3 linked regions of the Parasedimentitalea psychrophila genome follow. The protein of the gene in region 3 interacts with the protein of the main gene of each other region in a pairwise test. Links are inferred from orthologs where the notes say so. Each region holds a gene or a part of one and is shown on either strand. Other genes may lie near its edges.

Region 1 (5,687 bases), 4.0 Mb from region 3 along the record:
CCCATCGCCCCCTGCGAGGTGGACAGGATGAACATCGCCTGCAGCTTGTCGCCACCGGTTTTGACCAGCGCGTTCCAGCCCGCGTGAAGAAAGGCCGCAAACAGGACGGCCAGAAACAGTGTCGCGCTCATGCGGTCCTCAAATCAACAACCCGGCAGCACCTTCGTGCCTTAACAGCGCCACCTTGGTCTCGACCCCGCCCGCGCCGGAAAACCCACCCAGCCCATTGGCCGCCAAGACCCTATGGCAGGGGATGATCACCGGGATCGGATTGGCGCCACAGGCATTGCCCACCGGCTGCGCGGCGCCGCCCAATTCGCGGGCAATGTCACCATAACTGCGGGTCTCGCCAAATGGGATCGCTGACATGGCGGCACAGACCGCGCGCTGAAAATCAGACCCCTCCACCTGAAGCGGCAAATCAAAGACCTGCAATTCGCCGGCAAAATAGGCCCGCAACTGATCCAGCGCCGCATCCAGCAGGGCCGTTTGTGCGCCGCCAGCCGCAGACCAGTCCAGCCGCACAATAGCGCCCTCGCGCTCGTGGACCGAGAGTAGACCAACTGGAGTTTGAAGCGAGGCTATGGGCATGGGGTGCACCCTCAGTCATTGCAACAATCTGCGCAAGGGTGCGATGCGCATTAATACAAACACTAACACGCCCAAGGTGCGCCCCATCAGCGCCTGCTCATCAGCCCCTGATCGCGTTAACCTTTATTAAGAATACTTCTCACTTTTGCTAAAATTCGAGCTAAACACGTGAAGAATTTGAAACCAAAGGTGCAGCAAAATGATCTTGGCAGCTTCCAGCATTAGCATTTACAAGCCCGTCAACCGGGCCGCCAAAGCCGCGATCCTTCAGGCCGATGCCATCGCCGCTGTCGAAAAGAACCAAGAGCTCGACCGGGTCGCTGCCGCCGCCAAGACTGTTGAAGATGCGCGTCAGAAATACCTGCAGACCCAATATGTAGGCCCAGCCCGGACCACTGCCCGTTTGGCAGCGCTGACAAATGAGCGCCCGAATGGCCTGCAGATCAACTATCAGGATCTGCGCTCTGGCCACCACGCAGGCCCCACCCCTGTCAGCGCCATCACCGCGCAGATGCAGTACCGCCAGATCCTGAACATCCTAGTGTAAGGCGTTGCGGACCAATGGCGAACAGTGCCGGACCGGTAAGATTTTAAACATCTGACAGTCCGCACCAAATGGTGATTTTCCGGCCTCCTTTCGGCGCTTTGAAAATACAATTTAAATTCTAAGCGTACCGGGCCGCTGGCCTTATTATGTTTCAGCCGCATTTTAACAAATCGTCCTTAGGATCATGGAAGCACTCACGCCGCTCCCAAATCCTTTGGAGACACACTATGACTTCTATCTCAGCTGTTGGTGGCCTCAGCACGGCACTCAACTCAACCACAGTTAACAAACAACCCGGGCCGCCAGACCATGCCAAGGCCTGGGGCTGGCGCGCCAAACAGGCGGCCCCAGCGGAAGAGACGCAAGCGGTGGCCCCTACGGAACCTTCGGTTCCTGCCGAAATCACCGATGCAGTCCAAGCCGTGGGCGTGGTCGACGAGACATCTCAAGACGCGGCAACCACCCTGCCCCCGCCCAGCGAGGCCGACATGGAATCGATCATTCTGGGGCTGGCCGCCAGCACTGCGGATGCTGCCGATCAGGTTGCCACAGCCGAATATGACGTCGCCGCGCTGTTCATGTAACGCTGCATATGCAGCCCTGAAACAAAATGCGCCGCCCTCTCCCATCGAGGGAAAGGGCGGCGCGCAAGGCACTGACGTGCTTGCAGTGTCTTAATCGTTAGCCAAGCGCCTCGTTGCAACGGCCGCAAACACCATCGTGACCGTGCTGGCCCACATCCGGCAGGATCTTCCAGCAGCGCTGGCATTTCTCGCCATCGGCCTTCTCAAACACCACCGAAATACCGTCCACTTCGGGCATACGGAAGGCCTCGGCCGGGGCTGGATCGCCGGTCAGCTCGACCCCAGAGGTGATGCAGATATCGGCAAAATTCACCGAAGCCAGCGCAGCACGTGCTTCGTCGTCGCGGATATGCACCACAGGTGAGGCCTCAAGCGAAGCACCGATCACCTTATCGGTCCGCTGGATCTCCAGCGCCGCAGTCACCACGCGGCGGGCCTGACGGATGCCAGCCCATTTCGCCGCCAGCGGTTCGTTCAGCCAGTCAGCCGGCGTGTCGGGCATATCGGTCAGGTGGATCGAGCTGTCGTCGCCGGGATAACGCTCCAGCCAGACCTCTTCCATGGTGAACACCAGGATCGGGGCCAGCCAGGCGGTGAGACGGTGGAACAGCAGATCCAGCACGGTGCGGGCGGCACGGGCATTCAGCGTATCGCCATCACAATACAGCGCATCCTTGCGCACATCGAAGTAGAAGGCCGACATATCCACGGTGGCAAAATTGAACACCGCCGAGAACACACCCTGGAAGTCAAACGCCTGATAGCCGCTGCGTACCTTGTGGTCGAGCTCGGCCATGCGGTGCAGCACCCATTGCTCCAGCTCGGGCATATCCGCAGGCGCAACCCGCTGATCTTCCGAGAACTCCCCCAGAGACCCCAGAATATAACGCATGGTATTGCGCAACCGGCGATAGCTGTCGGCCACGCCTTTGAGGATTTCAGGTCCGATCCGCTGGTCGGCGGTATAGTCGGTCTGCGCCACCCAGAGCCGCAGGATATCGGCGCCGTATTGTTTAATCACGGTTTCCGGCACGATGGTATTGCCCAGCGACTTGGACATTTTCATGCCCTTGGCATCCAGCGTGAACCCATGGGTCACCACATTGCGATAGGGCGCGCGGCCCAGGGTGCCACAGGCCTGCAACAGCGACGAGTGGAACCAACCACGGTGCTGGTCGGTGCCCTCCATATAGACATCGGCGATGCCGTCCTTGGTGCCATCTTCGCGGTCGCGCAGCACAAAGGCGTGGGTCGAGCCGGAATCGAACCAAACGTCGAGCACGTCGAACACCTGCTCCCACTCATCCGCGTTATAGTCATCGCCCAAGAACCGCTCTTTGGCACCGTCCATGTACCAGGCATCAGCGCCCTCAACCTCAAACGCGGCGACAACGCGAGCATTCACCGCGTCGTCACGCAGCAGGAAGCCGGGATCGGTGGGCAGCAGGCCCTTTTTCACGAAACAGGTCAGCGGCACGCCCCAGGCGCGTTGGCGTGACAGCACCCAGTCGGGGCGGCTTTCGATCATCGAAAACAGGCGGTTGCGGCCCTTTTGCGGCGTCCATTTGACCAGCTCATCAATCGAGGTCAGCGCCCGGTCGCGGATGGTCTTGCCGTGGGTGTCCTGATCGTCGCCGATTTCACGATCCACGGCGGCAAACCACTGTGGCGTATTGCGATAGATGATCGGCGCCTTGGAGCGCCAGGAATGCGGATAGCTGTGCTTGATCTTGCCACGCGCCAGCAGGCCGCCAACCTCAACCAGCTTGTCGATGATTTTCTTATTGGCATCACCCTCGCCGCCCTTGCGGTTGAGGATGTAGCTGCCACCAAAGAACGGCAGATCAGCGCGAAAGCCGCCGTCGTCCAGCACGTTATAGGTGATGACCTGCTCCAGCATGCCCAGATCACGGTAGAGCTCAAATTCCTCCATACCGTGGCTCGGCGCACAGTGCACAAAGCCGGTGCCTTCGGTGTCGGTGACAAAGGGCGCGGCGCGGAAGTCGCGGATGTCGTCCCATTCGCCATTACCGCCTTCGGCACCTGCGAGGGGGTGGGAAAGAGAAATGCTCTCCAATTCTTCGTTCGTTACGTCTCTCAAACGGGAATACTGATCTTCGGCTAAGCGCGCGCGCTTCATCACGTCGGCAGCGAGATTATCAGCCAGCAGGTACTTTTCGCCGACATTGACCCAAGACTCTTCGGGGGTGCCCGTAACTTCGTACAACCCGTATGCAATGTCTTTCCCATAAACGACTGCCTTGTTCGAAGGGATCGTCCAAGGTGTAGTGGTCCAGATTACAACATATGCGTCTTCAATTGCGGATAGCCTTCGCGACAATTCCCCGACGTTGTTCTCGTTGAGATCCTCACCATCAAGATCTCTCGCAGACCAGCCTGACGTCTTTGGTTCTGCCTTAGCCACCTTGAACTTCACCCAGATGGTGTGGCTCTCTTTGTCGTGGTACTCGACCTCGGCCTCGGCCAGTGCGGTTTTCTCGACAGGCGACCACATCACGGGCTTGGAGCCTTGGTAGAGCGTGCCGTTCATCAGGAACTTCTGGAATTCCGCTGCGATCACCGCCTCCGCATGGTACGCCATGGTCAGGTATGGATCATCCCAGTTGCCGGTGATGCCCAGACGCTTGAATTCTTCGCGCTGGATATCGACCCAGCCCTCGGCAAATTTGCGGCATTCCTGACGGAAGTCGATGATATCGACGTCGTCCTTGTTCTTGCCCTTCTTGCGGTACTGCTCTTCGATCTTCCACTCGATCGGCAGACCGTGGCAGTCCCAGCCCGGAACGTAACGCGCGTCAAAGCCCATCATCTGGTGGCTACGCACGATCATGTCCTTGATGGTCTTGTTCAGCGCGTGACCGATGTGCAGATGGCCGTTGGCATAGGGCGGGCCGTCATGCAGGGTGAACGGTTCGCGGTCTGTTTTCTCGCGCAACCGGTCATAGACGCCAATCTTGGCCCAGCGGTCCAGCCACATAGGCTCGCGCTTGGGCAGGCCGGCCCGCATGGGGAAATCGGTCTTGGGCAGGTTCAGCGTGGATTTATAGTCTGGGGCTTCGGGCGTGTCGGCGCTCATGGGGGCGTCCTTTGGATGGTCTGTTCGGGAATATCAAAAGCGTACGGTGCGAGGTCTCAAACACCTTGGCCCGGCGTCTCATAGGTCAGAGAGCCGGGGAAATAATTCGGAATATGTCAGCAGCGGGCAACAAAGGGCCGAACATCCTTGGCTTATGAGGGTTCGCGACGCCCGAGAGGCCATCGCGATCCAATCAGGTGCAATTTGACCAGCAGATACCCCACGCCGACCGGGAAGTCTAGCAACTGACAAAGCCCAAGGTTTCGCCGCCCCCGATCAGGTCAGCTGCAGCGGCACAGAGAGATAGACACCAAACTCTTCGCCGATGTCGCAACTGACACGGGCATGCACCTTACCCTGACGGTCCAGGAAACGCTGCTGGTCTTCGACCGGGAATATTCCCTCGTGCCAGATGCCGGGGTGGATATAGAGACCCTTGGAGCCATCCGCCCAGAACGCCACAACTTTCTCTGGTTTCAGGTCGTCGCCAGGCAGCGCCACAGGCACCACAAAGGGTTTGTTATCCAGCGGGAAAAACAACTGGCCGCCGTCCGGGTGATAGTTCATGTGCCACAACAGCACCTTGTTGCGCGGCTCGGTCTGGGCCTCTGCCGAGGCGGTCTGCGGGTCGGTTGACCAGCCCAGGACATAGTTGCCGTTGACCGCCTCATTCACCCCATAAAGAATGTCGCCCTTCCAGTCACAGCGGAAGGTGCCTTCGACATAGCCAGCCTCGTCACCGGTGTTGGCATCAATCGGGCGCCAGCCCTGCGCAGGCCATTGAACAATTTCAATGTCAAATTTGGCGGGATCGTCGACCAGGCATCCATAGCCCTTCACACTTTCGTCAGTGGCAACGATGAGCGGC
Region 2 (5,130 bases), 4.3 Mb from region 3 along the record:
AGCCGGTATAATTATGGGTCAGAATGAACAGCGCATCTGAGCTTTCCACCGCCTTGACCAGTTTCTTGGCATCCGCCAGCGTCGAGGTCAGCGGCTTGTCACAGATTACATGAATACCGCGTCTGAGGAACTCGCGCGCCACCGGGTAGTGCATGTGGTTGGGGGTGACGATCGCCACCGCCTCGATGCCGTCTTTCAGGCGCGCCTCGCGAATGGCCATCGCCTTAAAGTCTTCATAGGTACGGTCGGGCACAAGACCCAGCGCCGCGCCCGAGGCGATAGATTTCTCGGGCGTCGAGGACAGCGCCCCGGCGATCAGCTGAAAACCACCATCTATGCGCGAGGCAATGCGGTGGACGGCGCCGATAAAGGCGTCATTGCCGCCGCCAACCATGCCAAGGCGAATGGGTTTTGTATCGCTCATATCAAGTCTCCAGCCCCAGCATCCTGCGATTTGCAGCATCGTCTGCACCGCCGCCCGCAAAGTCATCAAAGGCGTGTTCGGTGACCCGGATGATGTGGTCCTTGACGAATTGCGCGCCTTCGCGGGCGCCGTCTTCGGGGTGTTTCAAGGCACATTCCCATTCAACGACCGCCCAGCCCTCAAAATCATTGGCCGCCATTTTGGAGAAGATTGCGCCAAAATCGACCTGCCCATCGCCCAGAGAGCGGAAGCGGCCAGCGCGGTTGACCCAAGGTTGGTAGCCCGAATAGACACCCTGACGGCCGGTTGGATTGAACTCGGCATCCTTGACGTGGAACATCTTGATCCGGTCTTTGTAGATGTCGATATTGTCGAGATAATCCAGACATTGCAGCAGGTAATGCGACGGATCATACAGCATGTTGCAGCGCGGGTGATTACCCACCCGCTCCAGAAACATCTCAAATGTGACACCATCGTGCAGGTCTTCGCCGGGGTGGATTTCATAACAAACGTCCACCCCCATCTGATCGGCGTGATCCAAAATGGGGCGCCAGCGCCGTGCCAGCTCGTCAAAGGCGGTCTCAATCAGACCTTCGGGGCGCTGCGGCCAAGGATAGACATAAGGCCAGGCCAGCGCCCCGGAAAACGACGCCATCGCGGTAATGCCCAGATTGTAGCTGGCGGTGATCGCCAGTTTGACCTGCTCAACCGCCCAGGCCTGCCGCGCCTTGGGGTTACCGCGCACGTGTTCAGCTGCGAACCCGTCAAAGGCCTGATCATAGGCTGGGTTCACCGCCACAAGCTGCCCCTGCAAATGGGTCGAAAGCTCGGTTATTTCAATACCATTTTCAGCCGCAACACCGACCAGTTCGTCACAATAGGACCGCGAGCTGGCCGCCTTGGCCAAATCAAACAGGCGGGCATCCCAGCTGGGGATCTGCACGCCTTTGTAACCACAATCCGAGGCCCATTTGGTGATGCCCGCCCAGGAATTGAACGGGGCCTCATCGCTGGCGAACTGTGCCAGAAACAGAGCCGGTCCCTTGATCGTTTTCATGTTAATTCCTCCCAGAAAATGAAGGGGGCCATTTCGCCAGCCCCCTTCTTTGTGCTTTTTAAACCCAAAGCTTAGAACGGCGAGTCAGGGAAGTAAAAGCTTGCCGCGTTTTCCGGGGTGATTAAAGTCGCCCCCAGAATGTAGCGGCCAGCAACCGGACCATTGGATTTAAAAGCAGCAACCGTTACATCCATTGCCGTGGCAATCATTGATGGCGGATACAGAACGTCAACTGGGACCAGCGTGTCGCCGTCCATAATCGACTTGATGGTTTCCTTCATGCCGGCACCGCCGACAACAAACATACCGTCGCCATCGCGGCCGGCCTGTTTCAGGGCTGCGACAACACCGATAGCAATGTCATCATCCTGTGCCCAGACCGCGTCGATGTCGGGGAACCGGCTGAGGAAATCCTGCATCACCTCAAAGCCATCATCGCGGTTCCAGTTGGCGTGCTTGTGATCCAGAATGTTAATCCCGGTGCCTTCCATTTCGGCCATAAAGGCATCGAAACGCTCGTTATCAATGATTGTCGGGATGCCGCGCAGCACCACGATATTGTCGCCGGATGTCAGGCGACCCTTCATGTAGACAGCCGACACCCGGCCCAGTTCCGGGTTGTTGCCCGCCACATAAATGTCTTCGATGCCCGGCTGGCTCAACCCGCGGTCAACAACGGTGATCAGGGCGCCGGTTTTCTTGACGTTGAGAACCGGATCGGTCAGCGGCTCGGATTCAAACGGCAGCACCACCAGGGCGTCAATTTTATGCACCGAGACCAGATCCTCCAGCGCCGAGGCCTGGGCGTTGGGATCGGGCGAGTTGATCAGGATCAGGTCAATATCCGGGTATAGCGCCTCCAGCCGCTTTTCGGCCTGCTCGGCGTGCCAGTTCATGCCAGCCGCCCAGGCATGGGTCGGGGTTGGATAGCTGACACCGATTTTAATGGTCTCTGCGCTGAGTGCAGCTGCGCTCAGAGCCAGTGCACCGGTCAATGCCAGGGCGCTTAGGGATTTCAGGGTCTTCATAGTTTCTCCTCCACTGGTGAATTTGGGCGCACCTCTCTCCTCCGGTGGCGCCCGGTTCGTCTCATTTGGGAAAATTTCCCGCCGTGTTCTTAAACTCTTAGCTCTTGCTGGCTTTTGCTTTGCCCCAGTCACCGCGCTGCAACCACACCGCGATGATGATGATCAGACCCTGCATTGTCCCGTTCAGGTAATTTGAGATCAGATCGGTAAAGTTCAGAATATTGCCGATGGTGGTCAGGATCAGCGCGCCCAGAATGGTGCCGCCAATCCGGCCATAGCCGCCCTTTAGAACAGTGCCGCCAATGATCACTGCGGCGATTGCCTCCAGCTCCCACATCACTCCGGTCGACGCCGAGGCCGAGCCCAGGCGAGGCACATAGATGATGGTCGCCAGTGAGACGCAGAGCCCCTGGATCACATAGGTCATGGTCTTGATCCGGTCGACCTTGATGGCCGAATATCTGGCGACACTCTCGTTGGAGCCAATGGCGGTGCAATAGCGGCCAAAGGCGGTCCGGTTCATCAGCAGCCAGCCACAGATCGACACCGCGATGAACACCCAGACCGGCGCTGGCAGACCCAGCACGCTGCCGTAATAGACCGGCCGGTAGGTGCCACGGATGGCAAAGTCGAGCGATAGGGTGCCGCCATCGGCAAAATAGGTGACCAGTGAGCGGTAGATGCCCATGGTGCCCAGGGTCACAATAAAGGCCTCTATCTTGCCTTTGGTGGTCAGCACCCCGTTGATCCAGCCAGCCCCAAGGCCCAACAGAATGGAACATCCACCGCCGAGCAGAACAGTGGCCAGCCCCGGCCCTAGGGTTTCCATGGCCGCGTTCATGATGATGATCATCACCCCGGCAATCGCCGCCGCCATCGAGCCCACCGACAGGTCAATGCCACCCGCAGTGATCACAAAGGTGGCGCCAACCGCGATGATGCCAATAAAGGCCGAGCGGGTCAGCAGGTTGGTCAGGTTGCCCTCACTCAGAAAGGCCGGGTTCAATAGAAAGCCGATGATGCACAATAGGAAAAGCGCAATGGCCGGGCCTGCGGTCTTGATGTCAAACCGCATCCGCTTGTTCTTTGGGGTTGTCTCTGCTGTCACTTCGCTCATCCCTTGCTCTCCCGCTTTAGTCCTGCGGCATAGCGCACGATTTCGTTTTCATTGATGTCGTCACCCGTCAGCACCCCCATCACCTGCCCCTCGCGCATCACCACAACACGGTGGCTGATGCCAATAACCTCGGGCATCTCGGACGAGATGATCACCACCGACACGCCTTCGGCAGCCAGAGCGGCGATGAAGTGATAGATCTGCTGTTTGGTGCCCACGTCGATGCCGCGCGTTGGTTCATCAATGATGACAATGCGCGGCTCGCTCTCCATCACCTTGGCCAGCAGCAGTTTTTGCTGGTTGCCGCCGGACATGTCGCCCACCTTGATATTTGCGTCACGGGTGCGGATGTCAAAACGACGGATGGCGCGTTCCAGCGCCGCCTCCTCGGCGGCAACATCCAGCCCAAAGCGGCGAATGAATTTAGGCAGCGAAAACAGCGTCAGATTGGGCCGCATCTGCTTGTCCAGCAACAGACCTTTGGCTTTGCGATCCTTGGTCAGATAGGCCAGCCCGGCATCGCGGGCTTCCGCCACATCGGCAAATCGGGTCTCGACCCCATCAACCAGGATCTGCCCCGATGCGATCGGCTCCAGCCCGCAGATTGCCTCAAATACCGCGCTGCGACCGGCGCCGATCAACCCCGAAAACCCCAGAATTTCGCCCTGACGAAGGTCGAACGAAACATCGTGAACACCCTTGGCGCAGAGATCACGAACCTCCAGCACCCGCACAGCATCGACATCGGCCTCATGCATCGGCGGGTACAGATCAGACAACTCGCGTCCGACCATCATCTGCGCCATCGCATCCGGGGTCAGCAACTCGGCCTTTTGCGAGCCAATCCACTGGCCGTCGCGCAGGATGGTGACGCGATCCGCAATCTGCTTCACCTCAGAGAGCTTATGGGACACAAAAACAATGGCAACACCCTTGGACTTGAGCCGCTCAACCTGGCGGAAAAACAATTCTGTCTCAGCCTCGGTCAACACTGCGGTGGGTTCATCCATGATCAGGACACGGGCATTGCGGCTAATGGCCTTGGCCACCTCAACCATCTGCTTTTCAGCAATGGACAGGTCCGAAATTCGGGCCGAGGGTGAGATATCAACGCCAATATCCTGCAAGTACCCAGACACTTTTTCGCGCATCTTGTCGCGCTGCAACAACCCGCGGTGGGTCAACTCACGGCCCAGAAAGATGTTTTCCTCAACCGTCATCTGCTCGGCCAGGTTCAACTCCTGATGGATCAGCACAATCCCCAGCGTCTCGGCCTCGCCATCCGGCGGCAGCACCACCTCCACGCCGTCAAACAGAATGCGACCAGATGTCGGCGCGTGAAACCCTGACAGGATCTTCATCAGGGTCGACTTGCCAGCGCCATTTTCACCAATCAGTGCATGAACTTCGCCAGGGTGAATTTCCATGCTGACACTGAACAATACCGGCACAGCGCCAAATGACTTGCTGATATGGTCTGCCTTCAGAACCGTGGCCGTTT
Region 3 (3,929 bases):
GTTTTCCCCAATTTGCTAATGTATACTTTGCAAAAAAAACAGTTGACGGCAAGTAAAATGTTTTTTATCGATAATAAACATAACAACATCGTACTGCAGCCATATGCGCTGGGGGGAAAGCATGACAAACACGAGACAAGCCCAACCGGTGCTAGAAGCACAGGGCATATCAAAGCACTACGGAGGCGTCGTCGCATTGGATGACGTCAATCTGACACTCTATGAGGGCGAAGTGCTTGCTGTCGTAGGGGACAATGGTGCCGGAAAGTCGACGCTGATCAAGGCGCTGACGGGTGCGATTCCGCGCACGTCCGGAGTGATCCGGTTCGACGGGCAGGAGTTGCAAATCGATAGCCCTTCTGATGCGAAAGCCGCCGGCATTGAGACGGTCTACCAGGATCTTGCGCTGGTGAACGAAATCTCGATCACAAAGAACGTGTATTTGGGTCGCGAGATCGTGCGGTCCGACTGGCTCGGCCGAGTTTTTGGCGTCCTCGACTTTAAGAAGATGGATGCAGAAATTCGCGATCTTTTTGCCAAGCTGGATGTGCGCATTGCCGACATCTACCGTGACGCGCAAGCGTTTTCGGGGGGGCAGCGACAGGCTGTAGCCCTGTCCAAAACTGTCCTGTTTGGCAAACGTATCGCCATTCTGGATGAGCCGACTGCAGCCCTCGGGGTGCGCGAAAGCAAAATGGCGATGGACCTTGTCCGGTCGCTCAAAGACCACGGGCTTTCGGTCATTATGATCACTCACAATATGGAGCATGTCTTGAATTACTGCGACCGCGTGATGGTGTTGCGCCTTGGCCGGTTGGTGGCCGAGCGCGATGTGAAAGATGTGGATGGCGACACGCTTGTGGGCCTGATCACCGGCGCCGCCGCTGCGGAGGTCAAAGCATGAGCCAGGTTCAAAACAGCTCGACGTCCGTGTCCAGCCCCGGCAGCGCAGCAAGCAGCTTTGATCTGCTCAAGCACAGCTTTATGCAGATTTGGCAGGTGGTTGCTGCACTGGCCATTATCTACACTTTCTTCTTTGTCATGTCGCCGCCGTTTCGCAGCTTAGACACGTTGCTGTCAATCTTCGGCCAGGCCTCTATTCTCGCCATTCTGGCATGCGGGACAACGATTGTTCTGATCTCTGGTGGGCTTGATCTGTCGGTAGGATCTATCTTTGCGGTGGTGGGCGTCGCGGTCGGTATATTCTTGGCAGAATGGGGCTTGAGCCCAGTTGCAGCCGTCGGTTTGGGGCTGTTGATTGGCGCGGGGCTAGGCGCGCTGAATGGTGCCATTCAGGTTGTCACCAAGGTGCCTGCGTTTATCGTCACTTTGGGCGGCTTGACGGCCTACAAGGGCGTTGCAGAAATTCTGGCCAGCGGCCGTGATTTGTCGCGCTTTCCAGACGCCTTCAGGTTTTTGGGGACTGGCAATGTCACACCGGTGATCATCATGTTTGGCGCGGCAATTCTGACCGGATTGTTCCTGACCAAAACACGTTTGGGCAGCCGTGCCTTTGCCATTGGTGGCAACGAAGAAGTTGCCCGCTTGTCGGGCGTTCCCATCGCGAAAAGCCGGATTTATTATTACATGCTTGGCGGTCTTTTGGCAGGTCTCGCTGCCGTCATCGAAGTGTCAAAGCTGAACTTCGCCATGCCCGCACGCGGTCAAAGCTATGAGCTTTATGCCATCGCTGCGGTTGTTATCGGCGGCACCAGCCTGTTCGGCGGACGGGGCGGCGTCGGTAAGACGCTTTTGGGCATGCTCATCATGCAAACCATCATTGTCGGTCTGTCATATATGGGCATCGGCACTTCATACCAGCGCATCGCAATCGGGGCGATTATCATCATGGCTGTCTACTGGGATGTCTGGCGACGATCGGCACGGTGATCTTTCACTGCGCAATAACAGGCTCAAAACGGGCCAATTCTTAAACTGGGAGGACTAAATGACTATTAAACTTAAAACCGCCGCAACGGCCGCCGCTCTGGTGCTTGGCATGAGCAGTGCTGCCATCGCCGCAGATCTGCGTATCGCATACACGGGCTATTCGACAGACAACACGTTCTGGATCGGCGTTGCGAACGCTGCCAGTGAAGAGGCAGAACGCCAAGGTGTTGAATTCATCGATATGACCGCGTCGTCCCCTGACGCCGCCGCCCAAAAAGATGCCGTTGATCGCGCCATCGACATGGGCGTTGACGGTATCATCATCGGCTCAGTCGACAACCGCGCGTTCGACTCATCGCTCGACAATGCAGCGACAGCTGGCATCCCTGTTGTGGCCGTGGACACGGGTATCGACCATTCACATGTCGCGAGCCTGGTGCAGACTGACAACCTTGCGGCTGCTAGTATTGCAGGCGACTACATTGTCGGCGAGCTTGGCGGCGAAGGCACGGTTCTGATCCTTGGCGGTTCCGCTGGGCACCAAACAGGCAATGCACGTCGTGATGGCGTTTTGATCGCTGCTGAAGCCGCTGGTCACGAAGTCATCTTCCAGATCTGTGATTGGCAAGATGCCTGTGCGTTTGAGACGACCACAAACTTCTTGCAGTCTAACCCAGACATCAAAGCCATCTTCTCGGCTTGGGATCCGGGTGCGCTTGCTGCTGTGTCCGCAGCTGATGCGCTTGGCAAACTTGATGATCTCGTGATTGTCGGTTTCGATGGCAACCCTGCAAATTTGGTCGCAATCTCAGAAGGTGAACAGTCCGCGACAATCAAGCAGGACAACACCCAAATGGGCGTTCAGTCGGTCCAAAACCTTCTTAACCTCATCAAAGGCGAAGAAGCGCCCGCTCTGGTGCCAATCGCCGGTATTTTGATCACAGCCGATAACGTCGCTGAGTTCCAATAACACAACATCTGACAGGCGGGCACACGCCTGCCTGTCAAACCTCAAACATGAAAGCCCAATAATGCAATCTCTCGTCATCGACAAAATCGGACATTCTGAATTCCGCGAAGGTGATCTCGCGCCCACTCTTGGAGCTGGTGATGTGCTGCTGGATGTCCATTACGTCGGACTGTGTGGCAGCGATCTGAACACATACAACGGGCTTAATCCTTTGGTTCAATTGCCCCGTATTCCGGGTCATGAGATCGGAGGGGCAATTGCTGCGCGCGGTCCAGGCGTTTCTGAGGATTTAGCCATCGGAAAACGAGCTATTGTCATTCCTTATACGACCTGCGGCACCTGCGCGTCCTGCAGAAAAGGGCGGGTCAATGCCTGCCAATTCAACAAAACACTGGGTGTGCAACAAGACGGTGGCTTATGCAGCCAAATCGTACTTAAGGCGGACCGTTTGATCCTGAACGACACCTTGCCGCCGAACTATTTGGCACTGGTTGAACCCCTTTCGGTGGGTTTCCATGCTGTGGCGCGGGGGCGGGTGTCTGCCGAAGATACGGTGCTCGTTTTGGGCGGTGGTATGATCGGCGTCGGTGCCATTTTGGGCGCACAGGCCATGGGTGCGCGCACGATCGTCAGTGAAGTTTCCCCCAGCAAAAGCGAGACGCTTAAAGGCCTCGGCGTAGAGGCCATCATCAATCCCAACGACGAGGATATCGCGGCACGGCTGGACGACCTCACGGGAGGCGCTGGCCCGGACGTCGTTATCGAGGCGGTTGGGTTGCCTGCCACGTTCCGCTCTGCCATCGACCTTGCTCCATTTTCCGGCCGCGTGGTCTATGTGGGCTACGCCAAGGCCGAGGTCAGCTATGACACGACGCTGTTCAACCTCAAGGAATTGGACATCTGTGGATCGCGCAACGCGACACGCGCGGATTTTGAGGCTGTGATCGACTATCTCCAAGGGCAACCGCAGGTCGCGGACAAGCTGATCTCCAAAGTTTTTCCATGGTCTAACGCCGATCAGGCACTGGACTATTGGAACGCCCACCGCAACGAGACTTTTAAGATTATG

Evidence for each region. The genes of interacting proteins can lie anywhere in the genome.
Region 1: the proteins of QPJ95_RS22385 (region 3) and ileS interact in binary tests that used the Escherichia coli proteins (3 or more experiments, as listed by UniProt). The link is inferred for Parasedimentitalea psychrophila from one-to-one orthologs.
Region 2: the proteins of QPJ95_RS22385 (region 3) and QPJ95_RS01640 interact in binary tests that used the Escherichia coli proteins (3 or more experiments, as listed by UniProt). The link is inferred for Parasedimentitalea psychrophila from one-to-one orthologs.

Annotation. Positions count from the first base shown.
Region 1 is NZ_CP127247.1:655,913-661,599, forward strand. Bases 1,620-5,176 are described here. They hold ileS (isoleucine--tRNA ligase), read right to left. Parts: upstream 4,820-5,176; coding sequence 1,820-4,819; downstream 1,620-1,819. Other genes in these bases: QPJ95_RS03260 (hypothetical protein), read left to right, coding at 1,620-1,722; QPJ95_RS03270 (ureidoglycolate lyase), read right to left, coding at 5,096-5,176. Outside these bases: QPJ95_RS03245 (EamA family transporter), read right to left, coding at 1-131; QPJ95_RS03250 (methylated-DNA--[protein]-cysteine S-methyltransferase), read right to left, coding at 139-591; QPJ95_RS03255 (hypothetical protein), read left to right, coding at 791-1,138; more of QPJ95_RS03260, read left to right, coding at 1,366-1,619; more of QPJ95_RS03270, read right to left, coding at 5,177-5,687. UniProt on the Escherichia coli protein: Catalyzes the attachment of isoleucine to tRNA(Ile). As IleRS can inadvertently accommodate and process structurally similar amino acids such as valine, to avoid such errors it has two additional distinct tRNA(Ile)-dependent editing activities.
Region 2 is NZ_CP127247.1:333,035-338,164, forward strand. Bases 1,620-4,619 are described here. They hold QPJ95_RS01640 (ABC transporter permease), read right to left. Parts: upstream 3,630-4,619; coding sequence 2,610-3,629; downstream 1,620-2,609. Other genes in these bases: QPJ95_RS01635 (substrate-binding domain-containing protein), read right to left, coding at 1,620-2,512; QPJ95_RS01645 (sugar ABC transporter ATP-binding protein), read right to left, coding at 3,626-4,619. Outside these bases: QPJ95_RS01625 (Gfo/Idh/MocA family protein), read right to left, coding at 1-424; QPJ95_RS01630 (sugar phosphate isomerase/epimerase family protein), read right to left, coding at 426-1,484; more of QPJ95_RS01635, read right to left, coding at 1,556-1,619; more of QPJ95_RS01645, read right to left, coding at 4,620-5,130. UniProt on the Escherichia coli protein: Part of the ABC transporter complex RbsABC involved in ribose import.
Region 3 is NZ_CP127247.1:4,635,074-4,639,002, reverse strand. The notes cover bases 1,049-3,929. They hold QPJ95_RS22385 (sugar ABC transporter substrate-binding protein), read left to right. Parts: upstream 1,049-1,999; coding sequence 2,000-2,860; downstream 2,861-3,929. Other genes in these bases: QPJ95_RS22380 (zinc-binding alcohol dehydrogenase family protein), read left to right, coding at 2,922-3,929; QPJ95_RS22390 (ABC transporter permease), read left to right, coding at 1,049-1,890. Outside these bases: QPJ95_RS22395 (ATP-binding cassette domain-containing protein), read left to right, coding at 122-904; more of QPJ95_RS22390, read left to right, coding at 901-1,048. UniProt on the Escherichia coli protein: Part of the ABC transporter complex RbsABC involved in ribose import. Binds ribose. Also serves as the primary chemoreceptor for chemotaxis.